DNA from 2 places in the Variovorax sp. P1_G12 genome. Region 2 is predicted to be linked to the other one. Evidence: riboswitches for the same ligand, from Rfam matches in the RefSeq annotation. Region 2 holds a riboswitch; the other holds the start of a gene.
The links. A riboswitch is a leader RNA that binds a small molecule or an ion and turns the genes downstream of it on or off. The one in region 2 is predicted to bind glycine.

Region 1: another riboswitch for glycine. It lies ahead of AC1D2O_RS12630 (FAD-dependent oxidoreductase); the one in region 2 lies ahead of gcvT (glycine cleavage system aminomethyltransferase GcvT).

The regions. Positions count from the first base shown of each region.
Region 1 covers NZ_JBFUBW010000009.1:131,274-140,899, reverse strand. The annotation lists gene AC1D2O_RS12640 (FIST signal transduction protein) at 1-1,218, shown strand, start outside; gene AC1D2O_RS12635 (D-amino acid dehydrogenase) at 1,179-2,495, opposite strand; glycine riboswitch at 2,585-2,702, opposite strand; glycine riboswitch at 2,703-2,804, opposite strand; gene AC1D2O_RS12630 (FAD-dependent oxidoreductase) at 2,827-4,062, opposite strand; glycine riboswitch at 4,141-4,247, opposite strand; gene AC1D2O_RS12625 (helix-turn-helix domain-containing protein) at 4,499-5,233, opposite strand; gene AC1D2O_RS12620 (hypothetical protein) at 5,359-6,204, shown strand; gene AC1D2O_RS12615 (MFS transporter) at 6,231-8,183, shown strand; gene AC1D2O_RS12610 (phosphatase PAP2 family protein) at 8,194-8,847, shown strand; gene AC1D2O_RS12605 (serine endopeptidase) at 9,248-9,626, shown strand, end outside.
Region 2 covers NZ_JBFUBW010000004.1:245,458-255,083, reverse strand. The annotation lists gene gcvP (aminomethyl-transferring glycine dehydrogenase) at 1-2,288, opposite strand, end outside; gene gcvH (glycine cleavage system protein GcvH) at 2,314-2,691, opposite strand; gene gcvT (glycine cleavage system aminomethyltransferase GcvT) at 2,747-3,943, opposite strand; glycine riboswitch at 3,959-4,073, opposite strand; glycine riboswitch at 4,092-4,178, opposite strand; gene AC1D2O_RS06850 (hypothetical protein) at 4,222-4,749, opposite strand; gene AC1D2O_RS06845 (TRAP transporter large permease) at 4,831-6,108, opposite strand; gene AC1D2O_RS06840 (TRAP transporter small permease) at 6,105-6,599, opposite strand; gene AC1D2O_RS06835 (TRAP transporter substrate-binding protein) at 6,686-7,657, opposite strand; gene denD (D-erythronate dehydrogenase) at 7,715-8,734, opposite strand; gene AC1D2O_RS06825 (ABC transporter permease/substrate-binding protein) at 8,763-9,626, opposite strand, start outside.

The DNA.
Region 1 (9,626 bases), on a different contig from region 2:
GCCGGCTTGGTGCTGGCCCAGTTGCGGGCGCAGATGGCGCTGCCCGACTATGCGCGCTCGCCGACCCTGGGCCTGCTCTACATCACCGACCACTACGGGGAAGACGCCCAGGAGATCCTCGATCACCTGGGTGCCGAACTGCCCGAGATCACCGACTGGACCGGCACCGTGGGGGTCGGTGTGGCGGCCAACAACGCCGAGTACTTCGACGAGCCGGCCCTCAGCGTGATGCTGTGCGAGTTGCCGAGCGACCAATACCGCGTGTTTTCCGGCGTGGCGCCGCTCGCCAGCTCGGAAACGAGCGGCTTCGCGGCCCATACCGCGCTGGTGCACGCCGACCCGCGCACGCCCGAGCTGGGCGAACTGATCGCCGAGATGGCGGAGCGCACCGACACCGGCTACCTGTTCGGCGGCCTGTCATCCGGCCGCGTCGGCTCGCTGCAATTCGCGATCGGCGGCAACGGCAACATCCGCGGCCACGGCGCGGTCGGCGGCGTGTTCTCGGGCGGCCTCTCGGGCGTGGTGTTCGGCGAGGGTGTGCGGCTGGTGTCGCGTGTGACCCAGGGCTGCCAGCCGGTCTCGCGCGAGCGCGAGATCACCAAGGCCGACGGCAATCTGCTGCTGGAGCTCGACGGCGAGCCCGCGCTCGACGTATTGCTGGCCGACCTGCGGGTGTCGCTCGATGCACCCGAGCAGGCGATCGACGCCGTGCGCGCGACCCTGGTCGGCCTGGCCGAGGCCGGCAGCGACGGCGTCCGGCGCACCGGTGACCTGGGCGCCGACGTGCGGGTGCGCCACATCATCGGGCTGGATCCGACCCGTCGCGGCGTGGCGATCGCCGATGTTGCCGAAGCCGGCATGCGCATGAGCTTCTGCCGCCGCAACGCGCAGGCGGCGCGCGCCGACTTGATGCGCGTCTGCGCCGAGATCCGCGAGGAGCTCGAGCCGCAGGAGCAGACGCTGGCGACCGCACGCGCGGTCGCGGCCGGCGAGGCCGAGGCCGCGCCGCATCCGGCACGCCGCATCGCGGGCGCGATCTACGTGAGCTGCTCGGGCCGCGGCGGACCGCATTTCGGCGCCCCCGGCGCCGAGCTGCAGATCGTGCGGCATGCGCTGGGCGATGTCCCGCTGGTCGGCTTCTTCGCCGCAGGCGAGATCGCCCGCAACCACCTGTACGGCTACACCGGCGTGCTGACGGTCTTCACCGACGACGACTGAAGGCCGGTGCGCAGCCCGGTGAAGGCGAAGTCGACCTCGGGCGCGAGTCCGCTCACGATGCGCGCGATCGACTTGCCCGAGCCGCAGGCATGGGTCCAGCCCAGCGTGCCGTGGCCCGTGTTCAGGAACAGGTTCGGCAGCTTCGTCGCCCCGATCAGCGGCACGTTGCTCGGTGTCGCCGGGCGCAGCCCGGTCCAGAACTGGGCCTCGGCCGCGTTGCCGGCGCCCGGGAACAGCTGCTCCACGCGCCGCACGATGGCCTCGCAGCGCACCCGGTTCAGGTCGCGGTCGTAGCCGTTGAGCTCGGCCGTGCCGGCGATGCGCAGCCGGTCGCCGGTGGCCGAGGTGTAGCGCGAGAACACCAGCTTGAATTCGTCGTCCGTCAACGAGACCTGGTGGGCCTTCGAGGCATCCTTGACCGGCATCGTGACCGAATAGCCCTTGGCCGGGTAGATCGGCAGGCGGATTCCGAGCGGCGCCGCGTAGAGTGGGCTCAGCGAGCCCATCGCCAGCACGAAGGCGTCGCCGCGGATACGCTGGAAGCGGCCCTCGCTGTCGGTCGCCTCGACGTGATCGATGCTGCCGCCGGCTTCGCGCAGCGCGGTCACGGTGTGGCTCATGAGGAAGCGCACGCCGGCCGCCTCGGCCAGCTTGACCAGCTCTCGCGCGAAGCGGTTGGCGTCGCCCGATTCGTCCTCCGCGGTGTAGGTGGCGCCGGCGAGCTGCGCACGGATGTGGGAGAGCGCGGGCTCGAGCTTCACCGCCTCGTCGGCCGAAATCACCCGCCGGTCGCAGCCGAGCGCGCGCATCTGCTCGGCCGGCTTCAGCGCCGCATCGAACTCTTTCTGCGTCGTGTAGAAGTGCAGGATGCCCTGGGTGCGCTGGTCGTAGTCCAGGCCGGTGTCGCGCCGCAGCTGCTGCAGGGTGTCGCGGCTGTAGGTGCCCAGGCGCACGATCTGCTCGATGTTGTGGCGGGTGCGCGCCGGCGTGCATTCGCGCAGGAACTGCAACCCCCAGAGCCACTGGCGCATGTCGGCGCGGATGCGGAACAGCAAGGGCGCATCTTCCTTGCCGAGCCATTGCAGCACCTTGAGTGGCGCCCCCGGGTTGGCCCAGGGCTCGGCATGGCTGACCGAGATCTGCCCGCCATTGGCGAAGCTGGTTTCCGCCGCCGGCGTGGCCTGGCGGTCGATCACGGTCACTTCGTGGCCGAGTTGCTGGAGGTAGTAGGCCGAAGTCACGCCGAGCAGGCCGGCGCCAAGAACGATCACGCGCATATCGAGAACCCTTGAAGGTTGCAGCGCTTGAACGCAACGGCGACGGAATGCTGTCGACAACGAAAGCAACCGGACCGAGAGTCCAAGTTGCCGCTCCCCCTGTCCTCGGTACCTGAGAGATTCACCCGCTGCGCCCGCAGCGGGTTTGCTCCTTCGGTGCACCACGCGCGCATGCAAGCGGCGTGATGGCTCTCCAGACGGCTTTGACAGTGAACTGCAGTACAGGCTCATCTTGTGAGCCGACCTGAGCGTTTATGGGAGTTTGCGCCTTCGGTGGGGCCCGTGGGCCCGCTCTCCTGCAGAGTGCGGATTGTAGCGGCGCAGCGCCGGCCTAGGGGCGCCGGAAGGCGAAGTCGAGCTCGGGCCGCAGGCCGCTGACGATGCGCGCGATCGACTTGCCCGCGCCGCAGGCATGGATCCAGGTCCGGCTGCCGGGCGCGGTATTCAGGAACAGGTTGGGCAAGCGCGTCTTGCCGATCATCGGCAGCCGGTTGGTGCTGACCGCATGCATGGCGGTCTCGAAGCTCGCCTGCTTGGCGTCGGCGACGCCGGGCAGCAGCATCTCGGTGCGGCGCACGATCGCCTGGAAGCGGTCCGAGTCGGGCTCGGCCGCCTCGTCGAGCCCGGCCTGCACGACGGCCTGAATCCGCAACTGCTCGCCGGCCGCCGTTTCGACGCGCGTGATGCGCAGCTTTCCCTGCCGGTCGCGCAGCGCGATGCGCGGCGCCTTCGCCGGGTCCAGGATCGGCATGGTGACGATGTACTCGCGCAGGAAGCGCAGCGGCATGTCGATGCCCAGGTCCTCGGCGTGCGGCACGCTCGAGGCCCCCAGCGCCAGCACGTAGGCCTGGGCGCGCAGCGTGGCGGGCTGGCCGGCGGCATCGAGCAGTTCGACGTGGTCGAGGCGGCCGTCGCGCTCCACGAGCGAGACCACCGTGTGCCCGGTCATGAAGCGCACCCCCGCCGCACGGCACAGGAACACCAGGCTGGCCGCGAATTGCGTCGCATCGCGCGCCGGATCCTCGAGCGCATGGGTCGCCCCGGCCAGCTTGCCGCGGATCGCCTTCAGCGCCGGTTCCATGCCGATCGCTTCGTCGGCCGACAGCAGCCGCTCCTCGCAGCCGAGCCCCGTCCAATGGCTTGCCCGGGCCGTCCGCACGCGGAAGGCCTCGGGGTCGGTGAAGAGGTTCAGGAGGCCGGCCGCCCGCGGGCCCTGCGGCACGCCAGCTTCGTCGCGCAGCGCCCGAGCGCTCTTGCGGCTGTAGGCGGCCAGGCGCACGAGATGGTCGAGAGAATCGCGTTTCGGCGGCGTGCCCATGGCCTGGTCGATCAGGCCGGCCAGCCGGCGGCGCATGCGGCCGCACATCTTGGTCCAGCGTTGAGCGGTCCGGGGCGCTGCGAGTCCGGGCCGCACTGCGGGCGAATGTGCACCGACCGCGGCCAGGCCGCGCGCCTTGGCCGCCGGCGTCGCGTGCCGGTCGACCACGGTCACTTCATGACCGAGCTGCTGAAGGTAATAGGCCGAAGTCACGCCGAGCAAGCCGGCGCCAAGTACAACCACGCGCATGTCCGAATCCTTTTGGGATGGCATGAACGGCGGGCGTTAGCGCTTACTGTGAAAGCGGCAAGACCCGGGGTTCAGACTGCCGCTCCCCCTGTCTCTGTTACCTGAGAGTTTCACCCGCTGCGTCCGGCAGCGGGTTTGCTCCTTCGGTGCACCACTTGGCGTGGTGACTCTCCAGTCGGCGATTGATCAAAAAATAGGCAGTGGCCGAATCGCATGGCGATTCACCTGAGCGTTCATGGGAGATTGCGCCATCGGTGGGACGGGTGCGTCCGCTTTTCTGCTCGCCGGATTTTATCGAGGAAACCGGTTTCGTGCTTTCAGGCCGGCGCCGGGCCGCCAGCGCGGCGTAGTCCGCGCTTCGCCCGGACGGGCGGCCTGCTGCTTCCCCCTCGGGGGGCAGCGAGTACACGAATTGACGAGCGTGGGGGTCAGCAGGTCAGCCCCGGCGCAGGCGCGTGAACAGCTCGAACTCCCAGTTGCGCATGCCCAGCAGCAGCGTGTAACCCTCGCGCTCCTTGGGCGACAGCTTCTGATCGGTCTGGTGCTGCTGGGCGAAGTCCTGCGCGACCCGTTGCAGCCGGTCGAGGAAGGCCGGCGCCAGCGACTTGCTGATCGAGCCGTGCACCAGCAGCAGGCCTTCGGCGGGGCCGTCGAAACCGCCGCGGTAATAGTCGAGCACCACGTTTTCGCGGAAGAAATCCATCACCGGCCCGTGCGGACGCCAGCGGAAGGTCTTGGCGAGCTTGAGCCGGTAGCGGTTCAGCGGCCGCAGTTCGATGATGCCGATCCGGTCGAGCTGGACCAGGTAGCCGATGCACTCGGCCTCGCTGATCCGGTAGGCGGCGACGATCTGCTCCAGCGTCCACTGGCTCAGCACGCAGATTGCCAGCAGCAGGAGCTTCTTGTCCTTGACCACCGCCTTCTCCTGCTCGAGGGTGAGTTCCTTGAGCAGGGGCTGAGCGTCCGCCACCCGGCGGGCCAGCTCGGCGAAGTCGATCTTGAGCGCCCGGCAGATCGCGTCGACCCGCGTCAGCGGCATGTCGCCCTTGGCCAGCATCCGCTTGACGCTGGATTCCGCCATGTCCAGAGATCTGGCCAGGTCGGCATAGGTCATGCGGGCGGTCTTGAGTTCGCTCTTGAGTGCGTTGACCAGGTCGACGGTGGTGCTCATGTCTGGGGGAGTATTGCGGCGCGATACCCAAAGTGGTGAAAAAGTGCTCCGTATCGATTCTCGATGCCCGGCGCGGGGTCGACAACCTAGATTCCGCCTCGTCGAGCCACCCATCGGAGTCTGCCATGTCCCTGCCGTCGTCCCTCTCCCATCGCGAGCGTGCCCTGCTGGCGCTCGCCGCGCTGCTATCGGTCGCCGCGGTTTTCGGTCCCGCGGTGCCGACCCCGGCGCTGGGCGGCGCGCCCTTCGCCGACGGCCGGTCCTGGGGTGCGCTGCCGAACGCGATGGACGTCTTGAGCAACCTGCCTTTCGCGGTGGTGGGCATCTGGGGCCTGCGCTGGCTGCACTGGCTCGGCCGCGCCCACGACGAGCTGCTGGAGGCCGCGCCGCTGCCGCAGGCCCTGGCGCCGCTGCCCTTCGATGCACTGGATTGCGCCTGGATGTTCTTCGCCGGCCTGATCCTCACCGCACTCGGCTCGGCCTTCTATCACCTGCAGCCCGATCCCATGCGGCTGGCGGCGGATCGCGCCGGCATGGCGGTGGCTTTCGCGGGGCTGGTCGGTGTCGCGGTCTGCGAGCGGGTCAGCGCACGCGCCGGCTGGCCAGCCGCCTGGGTCACGCTCGTCGGCGGGCTGCTGGCAGTGGCAGTCTGCCATCGCAGCGGCAACGCGCTGCCTTGGGCGCTGGTGCAGTTCGGCGGCCTGGCGCTGGTTCTCGCGCTGGCGCTGGCACGGCCGGTGCCGGGCGCCATCGGCCTCAAGCTCGGCGGGGTGGTCTTCTTCTATGCGCTCGCCAAGCTGTTCGAGCTGGCGGACCCTGCGATCCTCGATGCGACGAATCAATTGGTGTCGGGCCACAGCCTCAAGCACCTGACGGCCGCCCTGGCGGCGCTTCCCGTGCTGCATGCGCTGCAGGCGATGGGGCGGCAGACCCTGCGGCACAATTCGCGGGCCGCCGCCCTGACGGCCTGAGCAAACAGACCGCTGCGCCCATTCGAATGACCCATCCTTCCGAAGTCTCGTCCGCCAGCCTGCCCGAGGGGCCCGCCCACGCCAACCAGTTCGCCTTGTTGCGGCAGCGGCGCTTCGCGCCCTTCTTCTGGACCCAGTTCGCGGGCGCCGCCAACGACAACCTGTTCAAGTTCGCCTTCACGGTGATGGTGACCTACCAGCTGCAGCTGGCCTGGATGTCGCCCGCCATGGCGGGGCTGGCGATCGGCGCCCTGTTCATCCTGCCCTTTCTGCTGTTCTCCGCCACCGCGGGGCAACTCACGGACAAGTACGACAAGACGAAGATGATCCGCTTCGTCAAGAACCTCGAGATCGCGATCATGGGCATCGCCGCCTGGGGCTTCCTGCGGGCGGACGCCGTCGTGCTGCTCGGCTGCGTGTTCCTGATGGGGCTGCACTCGACCCTGTTCGGCCCGGTCAAGTTCGCCTATCTGCCGCAGGTGCTCGCGCCGCGCGAGCTCACCGGGGGCAACGGCATGGTCGAGATGGGCACCTTCGTCGCGATCCTGCTCGGGCAGGTCGCGGGCGGCCTGCTGGTCGCCCTGCCGCAGGTCGGGCATGCCACTGTGGCCGTGGCCTGCCTGCTGCTGGCGCTGGTCGGACGGGCGGTGGCGCAGGCGATCCCGCTGGCGCCGGCCACCGACCCCGGCCTGTCGATCAACTGGAATCCGGTCAGCGAAACCTGGCGCAACCTGAAGCTGGCGCACGGCAACGTGGTCGTCTTCCGCTCGCTGCTGGGCATCTCGTGGATGTGGTTCTTCGGCGCGGTCTTCCTGGCCCAGTTTCCGAGCTTCGCCAAGGAGGTGCTGCACGGCGACGAGCAGGTGGCCTCGCTGCTGCTGGTGGTGTTCTCGGTCGGCATCGGCATCGGCTCGCTGTTGTGCGAGACGCTGAGCCGGCGCCAGGTGGAGATCGGCCTGGTGCCGCTGGGCGCCATCGGCATGAGCGTGTTCGCGATCGATCTCTATTTCGCGTCGCGGGCGCTGCCGGCCGTGGGACAGATGGGGCTGGGCGCGTTCTCGGCCCAGCCGGCCCACTGGCGCGTGATGGCCGACCTGGGGCTGCTGTCGCTGTTCGCGGGGCTCTACAGCGTGCCGATGTATGCGCTGATCCAGATGCGCAGCCAGCCCACGCACCGGGCTCGTATCATCGCGGCCAACAACATCCTGAATGCGCTTTTCATGATCGCCAGTTCGGTCATCGCCGGTGCGCTGCTGAAGGGTGGCTTCACGATTCCCCAGATCTTCCTGTTCACCGGCATCGCCAACGCGGTCGTTGCTTTCTACATCTTCATGCTGGTTCCCGAATACCTGCTGCGCTTCGTGGCCTGGGTGCTGTCGCACCTGGTCTACCGCTTCGACATCCGGGGCCAGGAGCACATCCCGGCCGACGGGCCCGCGGTGCTGGTCTGCAACCACGTGAGCTTCATCGACGCGGTGCTGCTGATGGCCGCGAGCCCGCGCCCGATCCGCTTCATCATGGACCACCGCATCTTCGCCGTGCCGGTGCTCGGCTGGCTGTTCCGGATGGCCAAGGCGATCCCGATCGCGCCCCAGAAGGAAGACCCGGCGGCCTACGAGAAGGCCTTCGCGGAGGCCGTGCAGGTGCTGCGCGAGGGTGACCTGCTCGCCATCTTTCCCGAAGGCGCGATCACGCGCGACGGCAGCCTGCAACCGTTCAAGGGCGGCGTGATGAAGATCCTGGATGCCGCCCGCGCCGAAGGCCTCGACCCGCCGGTGATCCCGATGGCGCTGACCAATCTGTGGGGCTCGTACTTCAGCCGGATCGAGACGCGCGCCGGCCAGAACGTCGCGATGGTGCGGCCGTTCCGGCGCGGCTACTTCAGCCGCGTGGGGCTCCATGTCGGCAGTGCGGTGCCCCAGGTGGAGGTGCAGCCCGAAAGCCTGCGGCGGCGCGTGAGCGTGCTGCTCGGCAGCTGACGCCCGTCTGATGCCCGGCCTCCGTCAAATTCTCCACGCGATCACCTGGTTCGGTGACAGCGGATTTTTGCTGCCCGCCGCGATCTGGATCGCGGTGTGGCTCGGCATTCGCGGCGCCACCCGGCCCCTGGCGGTGCTCTGGGTGCTGCTGTTCGGCCTCGGCGGCGCCCTGATTGCGGTGTCGAAGATCGCCTTCCTCGGCTGGGGCATCGGCAGCGTCACACTCGATTTCACCGGCTTCAGCGGCCACACCGCGATCGCGGCCAGCGTCTGGCCGGTGGCCTGCTGGTTGGTGGTCTCGCGCTGGGAGCATCGGGTCCGGGTGGGCGCAGCACTGCTCGGATGGCTGTTCGCCGCCTTCATCGGCGCCACCCGGCTGGCGCTCGATGCGCATTCGCTCTCGGAAGTGGTGTTCGGCTATGCGCTGGGCGCGGCGGTCAGCGGGACCTTTCTCTGGTGGCAGCACCGCCTGCCGCATCCACGCCTGAGCTGGACGCTGGTGCTGCTGAGCCTCGCCACGCCGGTGCTGTTCCTGCGGCCCGGCACGCCGGCGCCGACCCAGGGCGCGCTCGAAGTCATTGCCGTGCGACTGTCGGGCATCGAGCGGCCTTTCACGCGCGCCGACCTGCTGGCGGGTCGCCGGATGCCGCTGGGTATCAGGTAGCGATACCGGCGGCGCAGAGTATCGCGACCGCTGCATCAAAGCGCTCCAGGGAACCAAGGGGCGGACCATCATCCGCCCACTTTCATTTCCTGGCGGAGCGAACTTCATGAAGCAGTATCTGTTCACGTTTTCTGGCTGCGGCCTGTGCGGCCCGCTCTGCGAGGGCGGGAAGCCGTGCTGAGCCGGACGTCCACCAACTTCGGCCCGTACGAGCGTGAATACCGGGTGCGCGTCTCGCGCTCTCGGCACCTCGTGGGGCTGGCGTTGCAGATGAGCCTGATGGCTGCGGCAGTGATCCTGGCCGGGGTGTTCGTGTTTCCCGTGAACCGGGGGGGCTCGCAAGCCATCGTCCAGAATCAGTCGATCCAGAACGACAAATCGTCTCAAGAGAAGGAATGCGATGAGCAAAGCCCTGCGCCTGTCCGAAAAGTGGTTTCGCCGCGGCCTTTGGCTGGTGGCGATTGTGTTCGCCAGCTTCCTGGTCGGGCTCGGCAACACGATCGTCGGTGACCTGCCCCAGGTCGAACACCGGATCGAGCTCGACGATTTCATCGACCGTGCGGCGGCCGATCCGCTGCGCAACACCGTGCGCGACGCCGAGCGCAGCGAGCAGCAGGCGGCGCGCGACCGCGAGCAGGCCGAGCTCAAGCTGGTCGCGGCCCAGCAGGCCAGCCGGGCGGCGCGCGAGACCTTCGGCAACTGGCTCGCCACCCGCCGCGCCACCGCGCAGCCCGATCAGGACAGCGAGCTGATCGTCCGCACCAAGGCGCTCGACGCGC
Region 2 (9,626 bases):
GCGGCGGAGACCGCGCCGACGGCGCCGTTCGACGCCAGCCCGCCGGTGACATGGCCCGGCAGGTAGGGCACCAGGTCTTCCACCACGCACACCGGCCCGACGCCGGGGCCGCCGCCGCCGTGCGGGATGCAGAAGGTCTTGTGCAGGTTCAGGTGGCTGACGTCGCCGCCGAACTCGCCCGGGGCGGCCACGCCGACCAGCGCGTTCATGTTGGCGCCGTCGACGTAGACCCGGCCGCCGTGCGCGTGCACGATCTCGCAGAGTTCCTTGACGCGGGTCTCGAACACGCCGTGGGTGCTGGGGTAGGTGATCATCACCGCGGCCAGCTTGTCGCCGTGCTTCTCGCAGGCGCGCTTCAGATCGTCGATGTCGACATTGCCGTCGGCGTCGCAGGCCGTCACCACCACCTGCATGCCCACCATCTGGGCGCTGGCCGGATTGGTGCCATGCGCGGACGAGGGAATCAGGCAGACGTCGCGATGCGCTTCGCCCTTGGCCTCATGGAAGGCCTTGATCGCGAGCAGGCCCGCGTATTCGCCCTGCGAGCCGGCGTTGGGCTGCAGGCTGATGCCCGCGTAGCCGGTCGCTTCGCAGAGCCAGGCGCGCAGCTGGGCGTCGAGCTGCGCATAGCCCAGCATCTGCTCGGGCGGCGCGAACGGGTGGATGTCGGCGAACTCGGGCCAGGTGATCGGGATCATCTCGCTGGTCGCGTTGAGCTTCATGGTGCAGCTGCCCAGCGGGATCATGCTGCGGTCGAGCGCGAGGTCCTTGTCGCTCAGGCTGCGGATGTAGCGCAGCATCGCGGTTTCGCTCTTGTGGGTGTTGAACACCGGGTGCGTCAGGAAGGCGCTCGTGCGGCGCAGGTCCTCGGGCAGGCGCGGCGCCGCCGCGGCGGCGATGGCGTCGAAGTCGGGCGCCGGCGTGCCGGCCGGCGCGAACAGACCCCACAGCGTCACGACGTCGGCCCGCGTGGTGGTCTCGTCGAGCGAGACGCCCAGGTGGTGCTGCAGACGGTGGCGCAGGTTGATGCCGGCGGCTTGTGCGCGTTCGTTGATCGCCTGCGTGTCGTCGCCGGTGCGGATCGTGAGCGAGTCGAAGGCGGTGCCGTTGACCAGCTCGCGGCCCAGTTGTTCGAGGCCCTGCGCCAGCACCGCGGTCAGCAGGGCGACGCGCTGCGCGATGCGGCGCAGGCCTTCAGGGCCATGGTAGACGGCGTACATGCTCGCCACCACGGCGGGCAGCACCTGCGCGGTGCAGATGTTCGAGGTCGCCTTCTCGCGCCGGATGTGCTGCTCGCGCGTCTGCAGCGCCAGCCGGTAGGCCGGCTGGCCGTGCGCGTCGACGCTGACGCCCACCAGCCGCCCGGGCAGCGAGCGCTTGAATTCATCGCGGCAGGCCAGGTAGGCCGCATGCGGGCCGCCGTTGCACATCGGCATGCCGAAGCGCTGGGTGGTGCCGCAGACGATGTCCGCATCCCATTCGCCCGGCGGCGCCAGCAGCGTCAATGCCAGCAGGTCGGCCGCGACGCAGAAGGCGGCCTCGCACTGGTGCGCGTGGCCGGCCAGCGGGCGCAGGTCGTGCACCTGGCCGGTGGTGGCGGGGTATTGCGCGAGCGCGCCGAAGAAGCCGCCGCTGGCCATCAGGTGCGGCAGCGTCTCGGAGGCGGTGCTGACCTTGACCTCGATGCCCAGCGGCGCGGCGCGCGTGCGGATCACCTCGATGGTCTGCGGATGGCAGTCGCCCGACACCAGGAACACGTTGCTCTTGCTCTTCACGCTGCGGCGGGCCAATGTCATCGCCTCGGCCGCCGCAGTGGCCTCGTCGAGCATCGAGGCGTTGGCGATCGCCATGCCCGTGAGGTCGCAGACCATGGTCTGGAAATTGACCAGCGCCTCCATGCGGCCCTGCGAGATCTCGGCCTGGTAGGGCGTGTAGGCGGTGTACCAGGCCGGGTTCTCGAGCACGTTGCGCAGGATCACGCCGGGCGTGTGGGTGCCGTAGTAGCCCTGGCCGATGAAGTTCCTGGCCACCTTGTTCTTGGCGGCGATCGCCTTCAGCTCGGCCAGCGCATCGGCTTCGGTGATCGGCGGCGCCAGCCGCATCGGCCGGCGCCGGCGGATGGCCGGCGGCACGATGCCGTCGATAAGCTCGGCGCGCGTGGCCGAGCCGACGGCGGCGAGCATGCGGACTTCGTCCTCGGCTTCGATGCCGATGTGGCGCGCGATGAATTCTTCGGCGTTCTGGAGTTCGCTGAGCGAGGGGGCAGTGGGCAGCACGGGCGTCGGCATGGAAGGGTCCGGTCGGGCGTAGGGGTCAGTTGTCGGCGGAGAATTTCGCGTAGGCGGTTTCGTCGAGCAGCGGCTCGAGCTGCGCGGGGTCGCTCACGCGCACCTTGAAGAACCAGCCGGCGTCCATCGGTGCACTGTTGGCGAGCGAGGGATCGGCGCGCAGCGCCTCGTTGACCTCGGTGATCTCGCCAGACACCGGCATGAACACGTCGGCCGCGGCCTTGACCGACTCGACCACGCCGGCGACATCGCCCTGGGCGAAGCTCTTGCCGACTTCGGGCAGGTCGACGAAGACCACGTCGCCGAGGGCGTCCTGCGCATGCACCGTGATGCCGACCGTGACCAGCGCCGCGTCGGCTTCCTGCCGCACCCACTCGTGGTCCTTGGTGTACTTGAGGCTCATGAAAATCTCCTTGAAAAGTGTCTGGCTTGAAGAAATCGAGAAATCGAGGAAGGCCTCAGCCCCGGTGGTAGCGCGCGGGAACGAAGGGCAGGGTGCTCACTTCCATCGGCACCGGCTTGCCGCGCACGATGGCCTGGATCCGTGTTCCGGGCTCGGCATAGGCCAGCGCGACGTAGCCCATTGCGACCGGCCGGTCGACGGTCGGGCCCAGCAGTCCGCTGGTGACCTGGCCGATGGCCAGGCCGCCCTCGAAGGATTCGAGCATCGTGCCGTCGCGCACCGGAATGCGTTCCAGCGCCACCAGGCCGACCCGCTTGCGCTTGAGCGTCTCGTGGTCCAGGTGGCCGGCCGCGCCGTTGGCGGCGGTGAGCTGCGCCAGCACCCTGGCCGCGCCGGGGAAGCCGCCTTCGCGTGCGCCGCCCGTGCGCCGCACCTTCTGGATCGCCCAGCCGAGGGAGGCCTCGACCGGCGTGGTGCCGGCGTCGATGTCGCTGCCATAGAGGCACAGGCCGGCTTCCAGCCGCAGCGAGTTGCGCGCGCCCAGGCCGATCGGCTTCACCTCGGGCTGGGCCAGCAGCAGGCGGGCCAGTGGCTCGGCGTCGCGGGCGGCGACCGAGATCTCGAAACCGTCCTCGCCGGTGTAGCCGCTGCGCGTCACGAAGGCCGCGATGCCGCCGATCTGCACCGTGCCGCCGGTCATGAAGACGAAGCGCTCGATGCCGGGCGACAGGCGCGCCAACGCGGCCGCGGCCTGCGGCCCCTGGAGCGCGAGCAGCGCGTGGTCGGGCATCGGCAGCACCTGGCAGCGCTGGCCGATCCGGGCCGTGATGTGCGCGATATCGGCCTGCTTGCAGGCGCCGTTGACGATCACGAACAGCGAATCCTGGCCTTCGTTGAAGAACATCAGGTCGTCGAGGATGCCGCCTTCGTCGTTCAGCAGCAGCCCGTAGCGCTGTTTGCCGGGCGCCAGGCCGATCACGTCGACCGGCATCAGGCTCTCGAAGGCGGCGGCGGCATCGGGGCCGGCCAGGCGCAGCTGTCCCATGTGGGAGATGTCGAACAGGCCGGCGGCCTCGCGCGTGTGCTTGTGCTCGGCCATCAGGCCGGCGGGGTATTGCACCGGCATCGCGTAGCCGGCAAAGGGCACCATGCGGGCGCCGAGCTCCAGGTGGAGGCCGTGGAGCGGGGTCTTCTGCAGATCGTCGGATGCGGCGGCCAAGGGCGTATCTCCAAAGGGGCAGTCTAGTTCCATGGCGAGAAGCCATGGGCCACCCCTGCTGTCCGCTTTACCTGAGAGATTCGCCCCACGATCGGGGTTTGCTCCTTCGGTGGACGGACCGGCGCGACTGCGCGACGAACCGCCTCTCTCCAGCAAGGAAACGCCCGGGAACGGGCGCTTCGTCAGTCCTTTTGCCTGAGCGTTCGGGCCCGTGTTTCGAGGGACCTGCGCCTTCGGCGGTCCCATGGTGGCGGGACGCTCTCCTGACCGGGCGAGTGTAAGGGAATCGGCGGCCGCCCGGCCGGCGTTTTTCAGTGCACGGCCGTCGAAGGCAGCAGCCGGTCGATGCGCTCGCGGATCGACTCGGCGCGTTCGGTGCCCGCTGCCTGTTCGATTTCGTCGAGCATCTCGCTCGCCACGGCCAGCATCGCGGCGCGGTCGCGCGCCTCCCGCAGCAGCTCGCGAAAGCGCTCGGCCAGCAGGGGATCGCGGCGCACGAACATGCGTTCGCACAGATCGAAAAGGAACATGCGCGTGGTGGCGAGCGAGCGCTTGCCGTCGAAGGCATCGGCCGCGGCCGGCGCGGGGTCGGCCGGCTGTTGCTGCACCGGCATCGGCACGCGGTCCTGCGCCAGGGGTCCGCGATCCAGGAGGTAGCCTTCGCGCACCAGATGCAGCGCGACACGCCCGGCTTCGTCCCGGCCGCCGAACAGCTGGCCGAAGTCGGTCACCGACCGCTGGCCATCGGCCATCAGCAGCAGGGCGCGTTCGCGCTGGCCCAGGCTGCGGCAGCCGGGGCGGAGTTCATGGCGCGCCTTGTCGGTCTTGATGAGGAACATGGGGTGCTGCGGCGTTCGGTGGTCGAGCGCCGCAGCATGGGCCTCTTGCGTGACGGCGTCGTGAAACCGCCGGCATCGGCGCTATTTCGAGTAGACCAGGTCGCGCAGCCCGAGCGAGATGCCGGGCACGTAGGTGACCACCATCAGGCAGGCCAGGATCACCAGCACGAACGGGACCAGGTAGGGCACGATGCGGTCGAGCGAAATGCGCGCCACGGTGCAGGCCGCGAACAGGTTGACGCCGAAGGGCGGCGTGATCATGCCGAGCGCCAGGTTCACCACCATCACCAGGCCGAAGTGCACCGGATCGATGCCGAAGTGCATCGCCACCGGCGCCAGGATCGGCGCCAGCACGATGATCGCCGCGCTGGTCTCGATGAACATGCCGATCACGAACAGGGCGCCATTGACGCCGAGCAGGAACATCGCCGGCGACTGCAGCACCTCCTGCAGCCAGCGGCCGATGGCGTCGGGCACGCCGGCGCGCGTGATCAGGAAGGCGAACAGCCCGGCGTTGGCGATGATGAACATGATCACCGACGACGACACCACCGACTTGCGCAGCACCGCATAGAGTCCGGCCGGCCTGATCTCGCGGTAGATCAGCGTGCCGACGATCAGCGCGTAGAGCACCGCCACCGCCGACGCCTCGGTGGGCGTGAAGATGCCGCCGTAGATGCCGCCGAGGATGATCACCGGCATCAGCAGCGCCCAGCCGGCGCGCCAGGTCGCGGTGCCGACGCCGAGCCGGCCGTCGCCGTCGTTCTTGCCCAGTCCCTTGAACTTGCAATAGACGTAGACGAAGGCCATCAGGGCCAGGCTGATCAGGATGCCCGGGCCGAAGCCGGCGATGAACAGCTCGCCGATCGAGACCTCGGCGCTGACGCCGTACAGGATCATCGGGATCGAGGGCGGGATGATCACGCCGAGCTCGGCGCTGGTGGCCTGCAGCGCGGCGGCGTAGCCCACCGGGTAGCCGTGCTTGATCAGCGCCGGGATCAGGATGGCGCCGATCGCGAAGGTGGTCGCCACCGAGGAGCCCGACACCGCGGCGAAGATCATGCAGGTCAGCACGCAGGTCATCGGCAGGCCGCCCTGCACGCCGCCCACCAGGCTCTTGGCGAAGTCGACCAGGCGGCGCGAGATGCCGCCGGTCTCCATCAGGTTGCCGGCCAGGATGAAGAAGGGAATGGCGGCGAGCGGAAACTTGTTGATCGCGTTGAACATCTCCTTGACGGAGATCAGCATGTTCGCGCTGGAGGCCTGGATGCCGAGCACCGAGGCCAGGCCGATGGAAACGGCGACGGAGATGGTGAGTGCGAAGCACACCACCATGGTCGTGATCATCACGGGGGTCATTGAGCGGTTTCCAGTTCGTTGCGCTTCGGGTCGATCAGGTTGGCGATGATGCCGATCACGCAGAACAGCCCGCCCACCGGCAGCGCCAGGTAGGCCCAGAACATAGAGACCGATTCGAGGCCGGCCATCGACTGCACGCTGCCGCGCTGCGCGTAATCCCAGCCCCACCAGATGATGACCGCGATCAGGGTCAGCGCGGCCAGGCACACCACCCAGTCGAGCACGCGGCGGACTTTCGGTGGACTCCAGCGGTAGAGCACGTCGACGCTGACCATCGCGCCCTCGCGGAAGGCGGTCGGGATGCCCAGGAAAACCATCCAGATCAGGCTGATGCGGATCAGGATCTCGGACCATTCGGCCGGTTGTTCGAGCACGAAGCGGGTGACGATCTGGAACACGCCGAGGGCGGAGGCGACCACCAGCATGAAGCAGGCGATCGCCATCGCCAGGCCGGTGGTCCAGCGGTCGAGTGCGAGGAAGGCGGATTTCATGAGCGCATCAGGGTTCGGACAAAAAAACGCCCGCCAGCGCAGGCTGTGCGGGCGCGTGCGGCCGCGAGAAGTTTCGCGGCGGCGGGTTACTTGACGTCGCGGATCTTGTCCAGGTTGGCCTTGCCGAACTGCTTCTCGAAGTCGGCGTTGACCGGCGCCAGCGCGGCCACGAACTTGGCCTTGTCGACGTTGTCGATGACGGTCATGCCCTTGGCGCGCAGGTCGGCCACGCCCTTGGCATCGTCTTCGTCGACGCGGGCCCGGTTGGCCTTGATGCCTTCCTTGGCGGCATCGAGGAAGGCCTGCTTGTCGGCGGCGCTGAGCTTGTCGAAGGTGCCCTTGCTCATCAGGAAGATGCAGGGCGAGTAGACGTGGCCGGTCAGCGTGAGGTGCTTCTGCACCTGGTCGAACTTGGCCGAGATGATCACGGGCAGCGGGTTCTCCTGGCCGTCGACCGTGCCCTGCTGGAGCGCGGTGAACACCTCGGGGAAGGCCATCGGCGTGGTGATGATGCCGAAGCCCTTGTAGGCCGCGATGTGCACCGGGTTCTCCATGGTGCGCATCTTCAGGCCCTTGAGGTCCTCGGGCGCCTTCACGTCGCGCTTGCTGTTGGTCATGTGGCGGAAGCCGTTCTCGCCCCAGCCCAATGCCTTGAAGCCCTTGGCGTCGAACTTGACCAGCATGTCCTGGCCGATCGGGCCGTCGAGCACCGCGCGGGCGTGCGCCTTGTCGCGGAACAGGAAGGGCACGTCGAGGATCTTGGTCTCGGGCACGAAGTTCGGCACCGGGCCGGTCGACGAGAAGGCGAGTTCCTGGGTGCCGAGCTGCACCGCTTCGATGGATTCACGCTCGCCACCCAGCGAGCCGTTGTAGAAGGTCTCGACCTTGTAGCGGCCATTGGTGCGCTTCGCGACTTCCTTCGCGAAGGTGTCGATGGCGACGCCCTGGTGCGAGTTCTGCGAGGTCGAGATGCTGATCTTCATCGTCGTCTGCGCAAGGGCCGCGCTCGCGATGCCAAAGCCGAGGACCAGGCCTGCGGCCAGTTGGCTCAATTTCATGGGGGAGTCTCCTGAGTGGAAAAGAGTGCGGACCCAGGGCCGCAAGGCAACCTGCGACTATGCCGCAATAGCGAGCTTCACTGCGTCGGGATTTTCACGGACGTAGTCGCGGATCACCGTCTCGAAGCTGGCGTCGGCCTGCAGGCCGAGCGCGGCGGCGCGCGCGGTTTCGAAGTGCCCGGGCCAGGACTTCACGATGCGCCGGATCGACGGGTCGGGCGTGCGGTCGAGCAGGGCGGTGGCGGCCGGGCCGGCCACGCGCGCCAGCGCCGCCGCCATCTCGCCCACCGTGGTGGCGAGCGAGGGCAGGTTGAGCGCAGTGCGCGGGCCCCATTCGGCATCGCTGGCCTCGGCGGCGCGCAGCAGGCCCTCGATGGTGCGCGCCGGCGAGGCGATCGCCACCGGCGTGTCGTCGGCGACCGGGCAGGCGGCGGGCAGGCCCGCCAGGGGCTCGCGGATCATGCCGCTGAAGAAGCCGGAGGCGGCGCCGTTGGGGCGGCCCGGCCGCACGCTCACCGTCATGAGTCGGACGCTGCGGCCGCGGATGAAGCCCTTGCGCGTGTAGTCCGCCACCAACTGCTCGGCGACGAATTTCTGGATGCCGTAGCTGGTCTGCGGCGTCGGCAGCGTCTGGTCGGTGATCACCGTCGGCAGCGGTTGTTCAGGCGAATCGCCGAAGACCGCGAGCGAGCTCGAGAACACCAGTGTCGGCACGGTGCCGACCCGGCGGCAGGCGTCGAGCAGGGCATTCGTGGCGGCGAAATTGCTGCGCATCCCGAGGTCGAAATCGGCCTCGCATTCGCCGCTGACCGCGGCGGCCAGGTGGAAGACCAGCGCGGTGCCCGGCGGCAGCACGCGCTCGGGTGCGCTGGCGAGCAGTTCATTGAGGTCGCCGACCACCGCGGCGACGCGCGGATCGGCCGCGAGGTCGGGCGGCGGCGCTGCGCGGTCGACCAGGGTGATCGCCGTGATCGATGCGGGGAGGGCTCCGGCGAGTGAGCGTTGCGCGCCGGCGAGCAGGGTGCGGGCCAGCCGGGCGCCGACGAATCCGGCGCCGCCGGTGATGACGATGTGCATGTGCGAGAGCCTTCTTGGGAAGGCGAGTCTAAGCCGAGGCCGGAGCGCCCCCGCGGCGACGGCGCATGAAGGCTTCGATGGCTTCGAACAGCGCCTCGCTCAGCAGCGCCAGCACCGCGGCCGGCACCGCGCCCGCGACCAGCAATTGGCGGTCATTGAGCGCGAGCCCGGTCACGATGCGTTCGCCGAAGCCGCCGGCGCCGATGAAGGCGGCGATGGTGGCGGTGCCGATCGCGATGGTGGTCGCGGTGCGCACCCCGGCCAGCAGCGTGGGCAGCGCCAGCGGCAGCAGCACCACGCGCAGGTTCTGCCCGCCGGTCAGGCCCAGTGCCGTGCCGGCCTCGCGCAGGCCGGCGGGCACTTCGGCGAGCCCGGTCACGGTATTGCGCATGATCGGCAGCAGCGAATAGAGCGTCAGCGCGATCAGCGCCGGCAGCGTGCCGATCACGCCGAGCAGCGAGATCAGGATCGCCAGCAGCGCCAGCGAGGGGATGGTCTGCAGCAGGCCGGTCAAGCCCAGCACGAGGGCGCGCAACCGCAGGTGCGCGAACACCGCGATCCCCAGCGGCACGGCGATCAGGATCGCGACGCCGACCGAGATGGCGACCAGCAGCAGGTGCTGGCGAGCAAGCCGACCCAGGTCGGGGCCGAACAGCTTGGCCATGAAGCCGCGGGCCGCGACGTCGGTCGCGGCGGCGGCCTTTGCTCCGGGCTGCCCCGCCGCCAGGAAATCGCGCGCGATGACGTCGAAGGCCACGCCCTGCAGTTCGGCGCGCGCGTTCATCGCGATCATCGAGCGCTCGTCGATGCGGCCCCCGAGCCTTTGCAAGGCGGCCCAGGCTTCGGGAAGCCGCGTCGGCAGGTCGAGCCGGTACAGCAGCACCGCGTCGTA